Regions from separate parts of the Janthinobacterium sp. genome, predicted to be linked through region 1. Evidence: predicted binding sites of a transcription regulator. Region 1 holds the regulator's gene; the other holds the start of a gene.

What was found. Region 1 encodes sigma-54, which starts transcription at its own class of promoters, with help from an activator protein. Its sites were predicted from a motif close to TGGCANGNAANCTGCTTT; they were not measured.
Region 2: the regulator sigma-54 is predicted to act here: its motif matches at 4,936-4,953, upstream of RTQ46_RS26470 (TorF family putative porin).

What each region holds. Positions count from the first base shown of each region.
Region 1 covers NZ_DAMAGB010000001.1:264,294-271,464, reverse strand. The annotation lists gene queF (NADPH-dependent 7-cyano-7-deazaguanine reductase QueF) at 1-557, shown strand, start outside; gene RTQ46_RS01265 (PTS sugar transporter subunit IIA) at 902-1,384, shown strand; gene hprK (HPr(Ser) kinase/phosphatase) at 1,421-2,356, shown strand; gene rapZ (RNase adapter RapZ) at 2,622-3,485, shown strand; gene hpf (ribosome hibernation-promoting factor, HPF/YfiA family) at 3,580-3,948, opposite strand; gene RTQ46_RS01245 (RNA polymerase factor sigma-54) at 4,018-5,496, opposite strand; gene lptB (LPS export ABC transporter ATP-binding protein) at 5,501-6,259, opposite strand; gene lptA (lipopolysaccharide transport periplasmic protein LptA) at 6,259-6,849, opposite strand; gene lptC (LPS export ABC transporter periplasmic protein LptC) at 6,876-7,171, opposite strand, start outside.
Region 2 covers NZ_DAMAGB010000077.1:1,588-8,758, reverse strand. The annotation lists gene gshB (glutathione synthase) at 1-585, opposite strand, end outside; gene gshA (glutamate--cysteine ligase) at 682-1,980, opposite strand; gene RTQ46_RS26480 (ammonium transporter) at 2,164-3,726, opposite strand; gene RTQ46_RS26475 (P-II family nitrogen regulator) at 3,738-4,076, opposite strand; gene RTQ46_RS26470 (TorF family putative porin) at 4,088-4,855, opposite strand; gene RTQ46_RS26465 (accessory factor UbiK family protein) at 5,124-5,375, shown strand; gene RTQ46_RS26460 (YifB family Mg chelatase-like AAA ATPase) at 5,477-6,997, shown strand; gene RTQ46_RS26455 (hypothetical protein) at 7,051-7,171, shown strand, end outside.

The DNA.
Region 1 (7,171 bases):
CGTTCAACCAGACGCGGCTGGACAGCCCGGAAGCGCTGCTGGCCTTGCTGAAACAGGATCTGTCGAACGGTTTCGGCGCGCCGGTGCAGGTCGAGCTGACCTTGCAGGAAAATTTCGGCAAATTGAAAATGGGTGAATTCGACGGCGTGCTGCTCGACCGCCTGGACCTGGAAATCACGCAATACACGCCGTCGCCGCAGCTGTTGACGGCCGCGTTCGACGAAGCGCCCGTGGAAGAAAAACTGGTGTCGCACCTGCTCAAATCGAACTGCCTGGTGACGGGGCAGCCGGACTGGGGCAGCGTGCAGATCGAGTATGCGGGACCGCAGATCGACCAGGAAAGCCTGCTGCGCTATCTGATCGGCTTCCGCGAGCACAATGAATTCCATGAACAGTGTGTCGAGCGCATCTTTGTCGATATCTTGCGCCATTGCAAGCCGCAAAAGCTGTCCGTGTATGCGCGCTATACGCGCCGTGGCGGCCTGGACATCAATCCGTGGCGCAGCAACTTCAGCACCGGGCAGATGCCGGGCAATTTGCGCAACGCCCGCCAATAAGCACTGGTCAGCGCTGCCGGAAGGGCGCAGAATGATGCTTTCAGGCATGCTAACTGTGTTTTAAAACAACGCCAGTACCGAGCTTGCAAGCAACAGAAAACGCTGAAAAGTCGGAAAATCGGCATTCAGCGACGGAAAAACCGGCTGGAGTTTCGTTTTTAATCAAGAAATAGCTAATTCACCTTGATGTTATTTTTTTGTTAAAATGATGACTACTCTTGCCGGAGCGCCCACTGCGCCGGCAGCAAGCATATACTGTTGAGAATTGGCGTTACAGGCCGCACAAACAGGCCTATAATTCGGCTCGCAAGCCTTCTGCGCATTGCACCATTTCATTGAGTGTCATGACTAATCTTAGCAAAATACTATCCCTCGAAAACGTCCTGCTGGACCTGGAAGTCTCCAGCAAAAAGCGCGCTTTCGAGCAAGCCGGCCTGATCTTCGAAAACAATTACGGCATCGCCCGCTCTACCGTGTCGGACAATCTGTTCGCGCGCGAACGCCTGGGTTCGACCGGCCTCGGTCATGGCGTGGCCGTGCCGCATGGCCGCATCAAGGGCACCAAGACGCTGAAGGCGCCACTGGGCGCCTTCGTGCGCCTGGTCGAACCGATTCCGTTCGAGTCGCCCGATGGCAAGCCCGTCAGCCTGCTGTTTTTTCTGCTGATCCCCGACCACGTTACCCAGCAGCATCTGGAAATCCTGTCGGAAATTGCCGAGATGTTTTCCGACGACGCCTTCCGCACGGCGCTGGCCACCGATCCGGAACCGAAATCCGTGCATTCGCGCATCGTCAATTGGCAACCTAGTCTGCAAGCGGCGGGTTAAACTTCAGGTCTTCCTCCACTCCTGAAGAAAACTGCCATGTTGCAAACGCCGCTGACGATACAACGCCTGTACGACGACAATCGTGAAAGTCTGCAACTGGGCTGGTTTGCCGGCTTTCCCGGCGGCGAGCGCCTGATCTCGGGCGATGTTTCCTCGGCCGCCGACCAGGTCGGCCATTTGAACCTGATCCACCCAGGCCGCATCCAGGTGTTTGGCCACCAGGAAATCAATTACTACCAGCGCCTGAAGGTCAATACGCGCACCCACGTGATCGGCGAGCTGATCGCCGGCGGCCCGCCCGCGCTGATCATCGCCCAAGGCCTGGAAACGCCACCCGACATCCTCGCCATCTGCGACGAGCAGAATATCCCGCTGTTTTCCACGCCGCTGCCGGCCGCGCAAGTGATCGACTTCCTGCGCGTCTACCTGTCAAAAAAGCTGGCGCAGCGCATCATCATGCATGGCGTTTTCATGGACGTGCTGGGCGTGGGCGTGCTGATCACGGGCGACTCGGGCCTGGGCAAGAGCGAGCTGGGACTGGAACTGATTTCGCGCAGCCACGGCCTGGTGGCCGACGATGCCGTCGAGTTTTCACGCATCGCGCCGAACATGATCGAAGGACGCTGCCCGCCGCTGCTGCAGAACCTGCTCGAAGTGCGTGGCCTGGGCCTGCTCGACATCAAGGCCATCTTTGGCGAAACGGCTGTGCGCCGCAAGATGCGGCTGAAACTGATCGTGCACCTGGTGCGCCGCAATGCGCTGGAAGAAGAAGTCGAGCGCCTGCCGTTCCTGTTCCCAACCGAAGACGTGCTGGGCCTGCCGATCCGCAAGGTCGTCATCCCCGTCGCCGCCGGCCGCAATATCGCCGTGCTGCTGGAAGCGGCCGTGCGCAATACCATCTTGCAATTGCGCGGCATCGATACCTTGCAGGAGTTCATGGAGCGGCAACGATTGGCCATGAGTGGCGATTGATATTGCCAAGGAGTTCGCCCTTGCAAGGGCGAACCGTTCCGCAGGCACGAAGCTGCGCTTCGTCAATTCCCTGCTTCACCAACGATTGGCAATGAGCGGCGATTAGCGCGTAGGTCGGATTAGCGGGCCTTGGCCCGCGTAATCCGACAACATTGTTGGCACCGGCACGTGGGTTTGTCCAATCCGCACCACACAAGTAATTGCAATAATTTGTAAGCCGGGTTGCCACGGGGCGCGCATGCGGTCTTTATTGTATGATTGCCGCATGCATATCGTCCTTATCACCGGCATCTCCGGCTCCGGCAAATCCGTCGCACTCAATGTGCTCGAAGACACCGGCTATTACTGCGTCGACAACCTGCCGCCGGCCCTGTTGCCGAACCTGGTGCAAACCCTGCGCGAAGAGGGCGCCACCCATTTGGCCGTGGCCGTCGATGCGCGCAGCGCCGAGTCGCTGGTCAGCCTGCCGCACAATGTGGCGCTGCTGCGCGACCAGGGACATGACGTCAAGGTGATGTTTCTGACTGCCACCACGCATTCGCTGGTGGCACGCTTTTCGGAAACGCGGCGCAGCCATCCGCTGTCGCATGAATTGCGCCCCGACGCCAATCCGGCCAGCCGCCGCACCCTGATCGAGTGCATCCTGGAAGAGCGCGAACGCCTGTCGGCGATCGAGCAGCTCGGCCATGTGATCGATACGTCCGAGCTGAGCGCCAACAAGCTGCGTGCCTGGGTCAAGGATATCGTTGCTTCCGAACGCGCGCCGCTGACCTTGTTCTTCGAATCGTTTGCCTTCAAGCTGGGCGTGCCGCTGGACGCCGACTTCGTGTTCGATGTGCGGGCCTTGCCGAATCCCTATTACGACCTAGCGCTGCGTCCGCTCGATGGCCGCGACGCGCCGGTGATCGCGTTTCTCGACGCACAGCCGAGTGCGCTGGAGATGTTTGCCGACATCCGCAATTTTGTGGAAAAATGGTTGCCGTCGTTCAAATCCGACAACCGCAGCTATCTGACGGTGGCGCTCGGCTGCACGGGCGGCCAGCACCGCTCGGTGTACATGGCGGAACATCTGGCGCAGTATTTTGCGGACAAGGAACGGGTCGTCCTGCGGCACCGCGAGCGTCACTGAGCAGTGAACGAGGAAAAAATGGCCGCAAAAAAGGGCGCGAGTAAAATACAGCGCGCCCTTAGTTGATCACAACAATCTGGAAACGGCAGGCCGGCTAGACAGCGGCGGCGGCTTCTTCAGAGTTGTCGGTGTTGTCAGGCAGATGCTTGATCGCCTCTTTACCGTGCCCTTGCACTTTGGTTTTGTACTTCATCACTTGCCGGTCCAGCTTGTCGATCAGGCTGTCGATCGCGGCATACAGGTCTTGCGCCAGGCTTTCCACATAGACGGTCTTGCCGCTCAGTCGCAGATTCACTTCGGCCTTCTGGCGTTTTTCTTTCTCTTTGAGGTTGTCGACGGTCAGAATCACGGCAATATCGATGACGTGATCGAAATGGCGTTTCACGCGTTCCAGTTTGGTTTGTACGTATTCACGGATGGCTGGTGTCACTTCGAGATGATGTCCGCTGATGGTGAGATTCATACACACTCCTAAAGATGATCGGGTTCGTGCGGTGTCCGTGACATCCGGACCGTAGAGGAACCGAAAAAACTACAAAGACTTACGCAGGCTCACTGGCGGAATTTTCAACGCTTCCCGGTATTTGGCAACAGTACGTCGCGCAATCACCATGCCTTGTTCCCCCAGCATGTCCGCAATCTTACTGTCGGATAAAGGATTTTTAGGGTTCTCTGCTCCTGTCAATTGCACGATCAATGCCCGTATCGCCGTCGAGGACGCTTCCCCTCCTGCTTCGGTGGCGACATGGCTGCCAAAGAAATACTTCAACTCAAACATTCCATGCGGGGTCAGCATGTACTTTTGGGTTGTTACCCGCGAGATAGTACTCTCGTGTAAACCCAGTGTATCAGCTATTTCACGAAGCACAAGTGGCCGCATGGCAACTGCGCCATGCGAGAAAAAATCCTTTTGTCGTTCTACTATCGCCTGCGCCACGCGCAGGATGGTATCGAAGCGCTGGCGCATGTTCTTGATCAGCCATTTGGCTTCCTGCAGCTGCGCGCCCATGCCGCCCTCGCCTTTGCCCTGCTTGAGCAGGTTGGCGTACATGGCGTTCACGCGCAGGCGTGGCATCACGTCATTGTTCAGCGATACCTGCCAGCCATTGCGGGCGCGCTTGACCACCACGTCCGGCACCACGTAGTCGGACACGTCGGACGCGAACACGGCGCCCGGATGGGGATTGCACAGGCGAATCACGGTCTGTGCTTCGCGCAGGTCTTCATCGTCGCAATCGAGGGCTTTTTTCAGCTTGTTGAAGTCGCGCTGGGCAAACCAGGTCAGGTGTTTTTCCACGATGGTCAGGGCCATGCGGCGCGTCACCAGCGCCACCTGTGGCAGGCGCTTGATCTGCAGCGCCAGGCATTCGGAGGCGTTGCGCGCGCCCACGCCGGCCGGGTCGAAACTTTGCAGCAGCGACAGCGCCGTGCGCAGCTCGTCGGCGTCCACTTCCAGCTCTTCCGGCAGGCGCGCCTGGATCTCCTCGAGTGGCTCTTCCAGATAGCCATTGTCGTCCAGCGCATCGATGATCAGTTCGACCAGCGCGCGGTCGCGCAGCTCCAGCACGGTCACGCGCATCTGCTCCATCAGGTGCTCGCGCAAGGTGCAGTGATGGGCCTCCAGTTGTGGCCTGGAATCTTCGTCATCGGGCGCCTTGCCGCGACTCGCTTCGTTCCAGTCGCTGTCGCCGCCTTCGGGCGCGGCCGTGCTTTCGCCGCCATCGCCATCAAAGGTTTCCGCTTCGGCGGCTGGCGCCGGCGCGTCCTGGCCCGGTGGCGCCGGCGGTGCTTCGCCGGGCGCCGCGGTCGAGCTCAGCGCACCATCGGACAGCAGGCGCAAGGAGCGGTCGAGCGGATCGTCGAGCCGTTCCAGCAAGGGATTATCGGTCAGCAATTGCTCGAGCTCCTGGTGCAATTCCAGGGTGGACAGTTGCAACAGGCGTATCGATTGCTGTAGTTGCGGCGTCAGTGCCAGATGCTGCGAGGTGCGCAGCTGCAGTGATTGTTTCATCGGCTTACATGCGGAAGTGTTCGCCCAGATACACGCGGCGCACCGACTCGTTGGCGATGATGTCGTCGGGCCGCCCGGACGCCAGCACCGAGCCCTGGTTGATGATGTAGGCGCGGTCGCAGATGCCCAGCGTTTCGCGCACATTATGGTCGGTGATCAGCACGCCGATATTGCGTTCCTTCAAAAACCGCACGATGCGCTGGATCTCGATCACGGCGATCGGATCGACGCCGGCGAACGGTTCATCGAGCAGCACGAAGCGGGGATCGGTGGCCAGCGCGCGGGCAATTTCCACGCGCCGCCGTTCACCGCCCGACAGCGACAGGGCCTGGTTTTCGCGCAGCTTTTCGATCTGCAAGTCGGCCAGCAGCTTGTCGAGGCGCTCCTCGATCTCGGGCTTTTTCAGCGGACGGCCGTCGACGGTCTGGATTTCCAGCACGGCGCGAATATTGTCTTCCACCGTCAGCTTGCGAAATACCGACGCTTCCTGCGGCAGGTAGGACAGGCCCATCTGCGCGCGGCGGTGGATCGGCAGGCTGGAGATATCGACGCCGCTGATGTCGATGGTGCCGCCGTCCGACGGCACCAGGCCGACGATCATGTAGAACGAGGTGGTCTTGCCGGCGCCGTTCGGACCCAAGAGGCCCACCACTTCGCCGCATTCGACTTGCAGCGACACGTCATGCACGACCTGCCGCTTGCCATAGGTCTTTTGCAGTCCCCGCACGATCAGGGTGCTGCCACAGCGTAAATTGTTGTCCATTATTTCTTTCCTGGCGTGGGCACCGGCGCAGGCGCGGCGGGCGCCTTCTCCGCCGGCGTCTTGTTCTTCGGCTGGATCACCATGCGCACGCTGCCGGCGCCCGGGGCGCTGGTACCGCTGTTGCTGTTTTCCATGTTGAACAACTCGTTGCGGCTGTCATACGAGATAAAGGCGCCGTTGGCCACGTCGGTCGGCTTGGTGCCTTCCAGGCGCGTGAGCTTGGCGCGGGTAAACAGTTTCACCACTTCCGTCTTGTTGTTGTATTCCACGCGCTCGGCTTCGCCTTCGATCCACAGGTCGCCGGCGCCATCGCGTTTCTGGCGGAAAGTGGCCAGCTTGCCCGCATCGGCCCAGAACGTGATGAACTGGTAGCCCTGCGGATCTTCCGTGATCAGGGCGCGGCCGGCCTTCATGGTCAGCGTACCTTTTACCAGCACCACGTCGCCGGTCAGCGTGCGCGTCTGCTTGATGTCATCGACCTGGCCGCGCTGGGCGGTGATCACGGCTTCTTTTTCGGAGTCGGCCTTTTCGGCCCGGGCCGTGCCCATCACGGCCAGCGAGAACAGGCTCAACAGCAAGATTTTTTTCATTTTATATTAGTCCTTTTGCATATCTTTTATTGGGCCGGCGCAGCAGCGGGCGCCTGCACCGGCGTGCGCGGCGGAATCACGATGCGCACCGAATTGGGCACGTCCACCACGCTGGTGGCGTTGTTGGCGTTCAGGCCCACGCCGGTCACATGCGAGCGGCCCGACACCAGGTCGACCGGCACGGCCGACTCCATCCGCTCTTCGTCGGGGTAAATCGTCAGCGCCTCGGTTTTCAGCGTCAGGTTCTGCGTTTTCGGCCCGGCTATGCGGTCGATCACCACATTGCGCGACAACTGCAGGCGCGTGTTGTTCTGGTCGATAT
Region 2 (7,171 bases), on a different contig from region 1:
CATGATGGTTTGCGCGCCATTGTTGGTCAGCGTCTCGATGATGGCGCCCAGGTTCAGCGCGTCCATCCTGACGCGGAAGATGCCGGTGCCGCCCATGCCGTCGAGCGGCTTGAAGATCACGTCCTGGTGCTTGGCGTGGAAGGCGCGCAGGCGCGCTTCGCTCGATGTCACCAGCGTCGGCGAGGTAAATTCCGAGAACTGCGCGATCGCCAGCTTTTCATTGTTGTCGCGAATCGCCGAGGCCTTGTTGAAGACGCGTGCGCCCTGCTTTTCCGCCAGTTCCAGCAGGTAGGTGCCGTACACATATTCCATGTCGAACGGCGGATCCTTGCGCTCGATAATGGCGTCGAAGGTGGACAGGCGCACCTCCTCGGTCGATTCGATCTTGTACCAGTCGTGCTCGTCGCCGGTCAGCGTGATGTGGCTTACCTGCGCCGTGACGATGCCCTCTTCCAGCGCCATGTCCTTCTGCTCGAACGCGTAAATCGCGTGGCCGCGGCGCGCTGCTTCGCGCATCATGGCGAAGGTGGAGTCCTTGTAGGTCTTGAAGCCTGCCAGCGGGTCGGCAAGGAATGCGATTTTCATGAGTCGGTCCAGTCGGAATGCGGGAATAAGAAGGCTTGATTCTAGCCGAGATCGCCGGGCGGGGTTTCCACCGCGCCCGGCGTCCGGCGAACCCTGTCAGTACACTTCGGGATTCGGGTCCGTGCGTTCCATTTCCAGCGACGCGGCCAGGAGGGCCAGGCGCGCCACCACGCCATACACATAGAAGCGGTTCGGCGCGGCCGTGCCCGGCTTGGCCTTCAGGTCCGGCACCGCATGCTGCTGGGCAAACGCCAGCGGCACATACTGCGAGCCGGGCGCGTTCAGGTTCTGGTCCACGCCCTTCTCCGCATGCACGCGGTAGAAGCCGCCCACCACATAGCGGTCGATCATGTAGACCACCGGCTCGGCCACCGCATCCTTGATGCTTTCAAAGGTGGGCACGCCTTCCTGGATGATCACGTCGGTGACCAGCTGGCCATCCTTGACGATCGACATCTTGTCGCGCTGCTTGCGCGACAGGTCGCGCACTTCGCTGGCGTCGCGCACCGTCATGATGCCGGTGCCGTACGTGCCCGCGTCGGGCTTGACGATCACGAACGGCTTTTCCTTGATGCCATATTCCTTGTACTTCTTGCGGATCTTGGCCAGCAGCACGTCGACGCTGGCGGCCAGCGCATCTTCGCCCTCGCCTTCCTGGAAATTGACGTCGCTGCACTTGGCATGGAACGGGTTCAGCATCCATGGATCGACATCGATCATCTTGCCGAATTTTTTCACCACTTCGTCGTAGGCCGTGTAGTGGTTGCTCTTGCGGCGCAGGGCCCAGCCCGCATGCAGGGGCGGCAGCAGGCTCTGTTCATGGATATTCTGCAGGATGTCGGGAATGCCGTCCGACAAATCGTTGTTCAGCAGGATGGTGCACGGATCGAAATCCTTCAGCCCCAGGCGGCGCCCATTGTTCAGGCGCACCAGCGGCTCGATCACCAGCATATTGCCATCCGGCAGGGCCAGCGGCGTCGGCTGGGTGATCTCCGGCGACCAGGAGCCGAAGCGCACATGCAGGCCCGTCTGGCGGAAGATCTGCATCAGGCGCGCCACGTTCTGCAGGTACTGCGGCGTGGTGTTGTGCAATTCCGGCACGATCAGCAGGTTGCGGGCGTCCGGGCAATACTTGTCGATCGCGGCCATCGCGGCCTGCACCGACAGCGGCAGCATTTCCGTGGCCAGGTTGTGAAAGCCGCCGGGGAACAGATTGGTGTCGACAGGCGCCAGCTTGTAGCCGGCGTTGCGCAGGTCGACCGAGCAATAGAACGGTGGCGTATGCTCCTGCCACTCCATGCGGAACCAGCGCTCAATGGCCGGCGTCGCGGCCAGAATCTTTTTTTCGAGGTCGAGCAGCGGTCCGGTCAGGGCCGTGACGAGATGGGGAACCATAGTTACATCCTTAAAATATGTGCAATATTCAGAAAAGCACACAGAACTGCCGACTATATTACCGTGTAAGTATCCCAAATCGGGGCGAAAGCCTTGTTTTAAAGACCTTTTCCATTCCCTGGACGAAAAAAAGGCGCCTCGATGAGGCGCCTTTCCGGCAAAACAAACTCAGAACATCATGTATCAGTTGTGATAGGCCTGCTCGCCGTGGCTCGTGATGTCCAGGCCTTCGCGCTCTTCTTCTTCCGGTACGCGCAGGCCGATGACGATATCGACCAGTTTGTAGGCGATCACGGACACCACAGCCGACCAGATAATGGTGGTGCCGACCGCTTGCGCCTGGACCCAGACCTGATGGCCGATCGAATACGGATCGGTCGAGATCTTGTTGGTGACATAGTCGAAGATGCCCTGGCCGCCCAGTTGTGGCGCAGCAAACACTCCGGTCAGGATGGCACCCAGGATGCCGCCCACGCCATGCACGCCGAACACGTCGAGCGAATCATCGGCGCCGATCAGGCGTTTCAGGCCCGTCACGCCCCACAGGCAGACGATACCGGCCAGCAGACCGATGACCAGGCCGCCCATCGGGCCGACAAAACCGGCCGCAGGGGTGATCGCTACCAGGCCGGCAACCGCGCCGGAAGCGCCGCCCAGCATCGAAGGCTTGCCTTTGGTAATCCATTCGCCGAAGACCCACGACAGCGTGGCGGCAGCGGTGGCCAGCATGGTGTTGACGAACGCCAGGGCAGCCAGGTCGCCAGCTTCCATCGAGGAACCGGCATTGAAACCGAACCAGCCCACCCACAGCAGGGATGCGCCAACCATGGTCATCGTCAGCGAGTGTGGCGCCATCGATTCACGGCCGTAACCGACGCGTTTGCCAATCATGATCGCGCCAACCAGGCCGGCCACAGCGGCGTTGATGTGCACCACGGTGCCGCCGGCAAAGTCCAGCGCGCCTTTTTGCCAGATCCAGCCGGCTTTGGCCGCTTCCGAAGCGGCGGTGGCAGCATCGGTAATCAGGTCAGGGCCGGTCCAGAACCACACCATGTGGGCCGCTGGCAGGTAGGCAAACGTGAACCACAGCACAACGAAAGCCAGCACGGCGGAGAACTTGGCGCGCTCGGCAAAGGCGCCGACGATCAGTGCGCAGGTAATGGCGGCAAACGTGCCCTGGAAGGCGACGAAGACGAATTCAGGAATGACCACGCCCTTGCTGAAGGTAGCGGCGACGGCAAACGTGCCGGTGGCAGGATCCCAGATGCCGTTCAGGAAAGCGCGGGCAAAGGTACCGTAGAACGCGTTGCCTTCAGTGAACGCCAGCGAGTAGCCATAGATGCACCACAGCACGACCACCAGCGAAAACACCATGAACACTTGCATCAGTACCGACAGCATGTTCTTGGAACGGACCAGGCCACCGTAGAACAGGGCCAGGCCAGGTATCGTCATCAGGATCACCAGGATGGCGCAGACCATCATGAAACCGGTGTCGCCCTTGTTGGGGACCGGTGCGGGTGCGGCGGCGGCAGGTGCGGCGGCGGCCGGCGCGGCAACTTCAGCAGCAGCCGGCGCTGGCGCGGCAGCGGGCACGGCCAATGGTGCGACTTCCGGCGTGGCGACGGCGGCCGTGGTAGCGGCAGCAGCTTCCGGTTTCGGTGCATCGGCAAAGCTTGGCGCTGACACGCCAAATGCAAACAGACAGGCAACCCCAGCTAATAATTTTGTTATATTTTTACGCATCAATATTCCCCTTAGAGCGCTTCGTTGCCGGTTTCGCCGGTGCGGATGCGGATGACTTGTTCCAACGTGGTCACGAAAATCTTGCCATCGCCGATTTTACCGGTACGCGCGGCACCCTCGATCGCTTCGATGGCCTGGTCGACGATGGCGTCATCGACGGCGGCTTCGATCTTGGTTTTTGGCAGGAAATCGACCACATACTCGGCGCCACGGTACAGTTCCGTGTGGCCTTTCTGACGGCCAAAACCCTTCACTTCCGTGACCGTAATGCCTTGCACATTGATAGCCGACAAGGCTTCGCGCACCTCGTCCAGCTTGAACGGTTTAATGATTGCGGTAATCATTTTCATGGCAGTCTCGCTTAAAAAGTTTTGGAAACAGTCAGTACCAGGCCGGTTTTCGCCAGGTTCTTGCCATTCGGCGCGAAGGCATCGATATTGGCCTTGACTGCGGCCAGGGCGACCGTGGCCATGCCGAAGTCCTTGGTCACTCCGATCTTGTAATCGGTATAGCTGGCGGTCTTGTTGTGTTCCACGTTCTGGCGGCCCACGTGCACGTTGAACATGTAGCCATCCTGGACTTCCACATTGGCGCCCAGATCCCAGTAGCCGCTGTTTTTGCTGTCAGGCACGCCGAACAGGTTGGTGGTGGCGTGCGAGTATTTGGCGTAGACAGGACCGAAGCCGATCTGTCCATACACTTCGAAAGTATTGGCGTTGGTGCTCAGGCCATTCGATGGGTAGAAGTAGTACAGGCCGCCTACGTCATAGGTAAAACCGTTCTTGATTTCGCCACGTTTGCCAGCATAGACATCCCACTCGATATTGGTGTCGCCGCCGCCATCCTTGATCCATTTGATGCTCGACAACCAGGTACCCACATACAGGCCGGTCGGGTTATTGGTGTAGTCGGCACCCCCGCTGACGGCTGGCTTCAGACGGCTTTGTGATACACCACGGAAACGGTAGTCAGTGGTCAGCGCCACGTTGTAGCTCACGACGTTATCTGGCACGGCTTCGGCAACAGCAGGTACTGCGGCAGTTTCCTGGGCCATTGCGCTTCCGCACAAAGCGGACACGGCAAATGCCAACGCAGCTGCTACAGTCATGTTCTTGGACAGATTCTTCATGGCGGTTCCCTTTTATTGAACTTTTAAAGCGGTTGAGGTTTAAAATCTGGTCTGGCGATCACAAAGCGTTCATCTACTCTTTAGCAGAATACGTGCCAGCCAGATTGCCACCTTGTCAGCTGTATTTCTGTCCATACATACTCTGAAAGCCGCTGAAAATGCGGCACTGGACGGCAAAGACGTGATGAAGCGCCCATATTCGCACCACATTAAAGCTGACGTGCACCGCAATGGTGCGATGCATATGCAGTACCACTAAGGACATACCATGGACATGAATACTTTCTTTAACGATTTACAAGGCAAGATCCACCAGGCCATTGAAAACTCGCCGGCCAAGGACATCGAAAAGAACGTGAAGTCGATGATGACGCAGGGCTTCGCCCGCCTGGACCTGGTCACGCGCGAGGAATTCGATATCCAGACGCAAGTGCTGGCCAAGACACGCGCCAAGCTGGACGCGCTGGAACTGCGCGTCATCGAACTGGAAGCGCGCCTGAACGAGGGCAAAACGCTGTAATTTCAGGTTTGCCGGGATGCGTTCTTGCTGGCGCATCTCAAACGCCATGCCGGATCACCGGCTAGACTGATCGAGTCCGCGCCTGCGGTACGGGAGATCAGATGAGCCTGGCAGTCCTGAAAAGCCGCGCGCTGGCCGGCATGGAAGCCCCCGAGGTGAACGTTGAAGTTCACCTGGCCAATGGCCTGCCGTCGTTTACCGTTGTCGGCCTGCCCGATACGGAAGTCAAGGAATCGCGCGACCGCGTACGGGCCGCCCTGCAGAACTGCGGTTTCGACATGCCCGCCCGGCGCATCACGGCCAACCTGGCACCGGCGGATTTGCCGAAAGAATCCGGCCGCTTCGACCTGCCGATTGCCCTCGGCATCCTGGCCGCCTCCGGCCAGCTGCCGGGAGAACAGCTGCATCGCTATGAATTTGCCGGCGAGCTGTCCCTGTCGGGCCAGCTGCGCCCCATCCGTGGCGCGCTGGCCATGACGTTTGCCATGCAGCGCAGCAAGAGCGGTACGCCGCGTTCCTTTATCCTGCCGCAGGCGAATGCCGATGAAGCGGCACTGGTGGCCGACGCCAGCATTTTTCCAGCGCACAGCCTGCTGGAAGTGTGTGCCCATTTTGCGGCGCGCGACCAGTGCGCGGCGCTGCAGCGGCACCAGCCAGCCCTGCCGCAAGCCGATTTTTCCTATCCCGACTTTGCGGACGTGCAAGGACAACAGCATGCGCGGCGCGCCCTCGAAGTGGCCGCCGCCGGTGGCCACAGCCTGCTGATGGTGGGTCCGCCAGGCGCCGGCAAGACCATGCTGGCCAGCCGTTTTCCCGGCATCCTGCCACCGATGAGTGACGACGAAGCGCTGGAATCGGCGGCCGTGCATTCGCTGGGCGGCAGCTTCAAGGTGGAAAACTGGAAGCGGCGACCTTACCGGGCGCCCCATCAGACGGCGTCCGGCGTGGCCCTGGTCGGTGGCGGCAATGTGCCGCGTCCCGGTGAAATTTCACTGGCCCATTGCGGCGTGCTGTTTCTCGATGAAATCGCCGAATTCGACCGCCGGGTACTGGACGTGCTGCGCCAGCCGATGGAATCGGGCCTGATCACCATCTCGCGTGCCGCCAGGCAAGCCGAGTTTCCGGCAAGGTTTCAACTGATCGCCGCCATGAATCCCTGCCCCTGCGGCTATCTGGGACACGCGTCCGGCCGCTGCCGCTGCACGCCGGATGCCGTGCTGCGCTATCACAGCCGCCTGTCCGGTCCGCTGCTCGACCGTATTGACCTGCAGATCGAGGTGGCCGCCATGCCGCCCGCACTGCTCGGCGCGCAGGCCAAACCCGGCGAAAGCACGGCAGCGATCGCGGCGCGCGTGTCGGCCGCGTTCGCCGTTCAACTGGCGCGCCAGGGTAAGGCCAACCATCGCCTCGGCAATAATGAAATTGCCCTGCACTGCCAGCTTGACCAGGCCGGCGAGCAGCTGCTGCATGGCGCCATGCTGCGCCTGCACTGGTCCGCGCGCACCTACCACCGGGTCTTGCGCGTGGCGCGCAGCATTGCCGACCTGGCCGGCAGCGCGACCATTGCACACGCTCATATTGCCGAGGCCATCCAGTACCGGCGCGTGCTGCGAGAGACCTAGAACTGCCAACGTGCGCGATTGCATACGGCCGGCAGCACTGCTACCATCGGCTGATGAAAAAAACATCATTCGCCACTGCGCTGGGCATGCTTGCCATCACCTTGCTGTTATCCGCGTGCAGCCCCCAATTCGACTGGCGTGACTATCGCAGTCCCGACGCGCAGTTTACAGCGC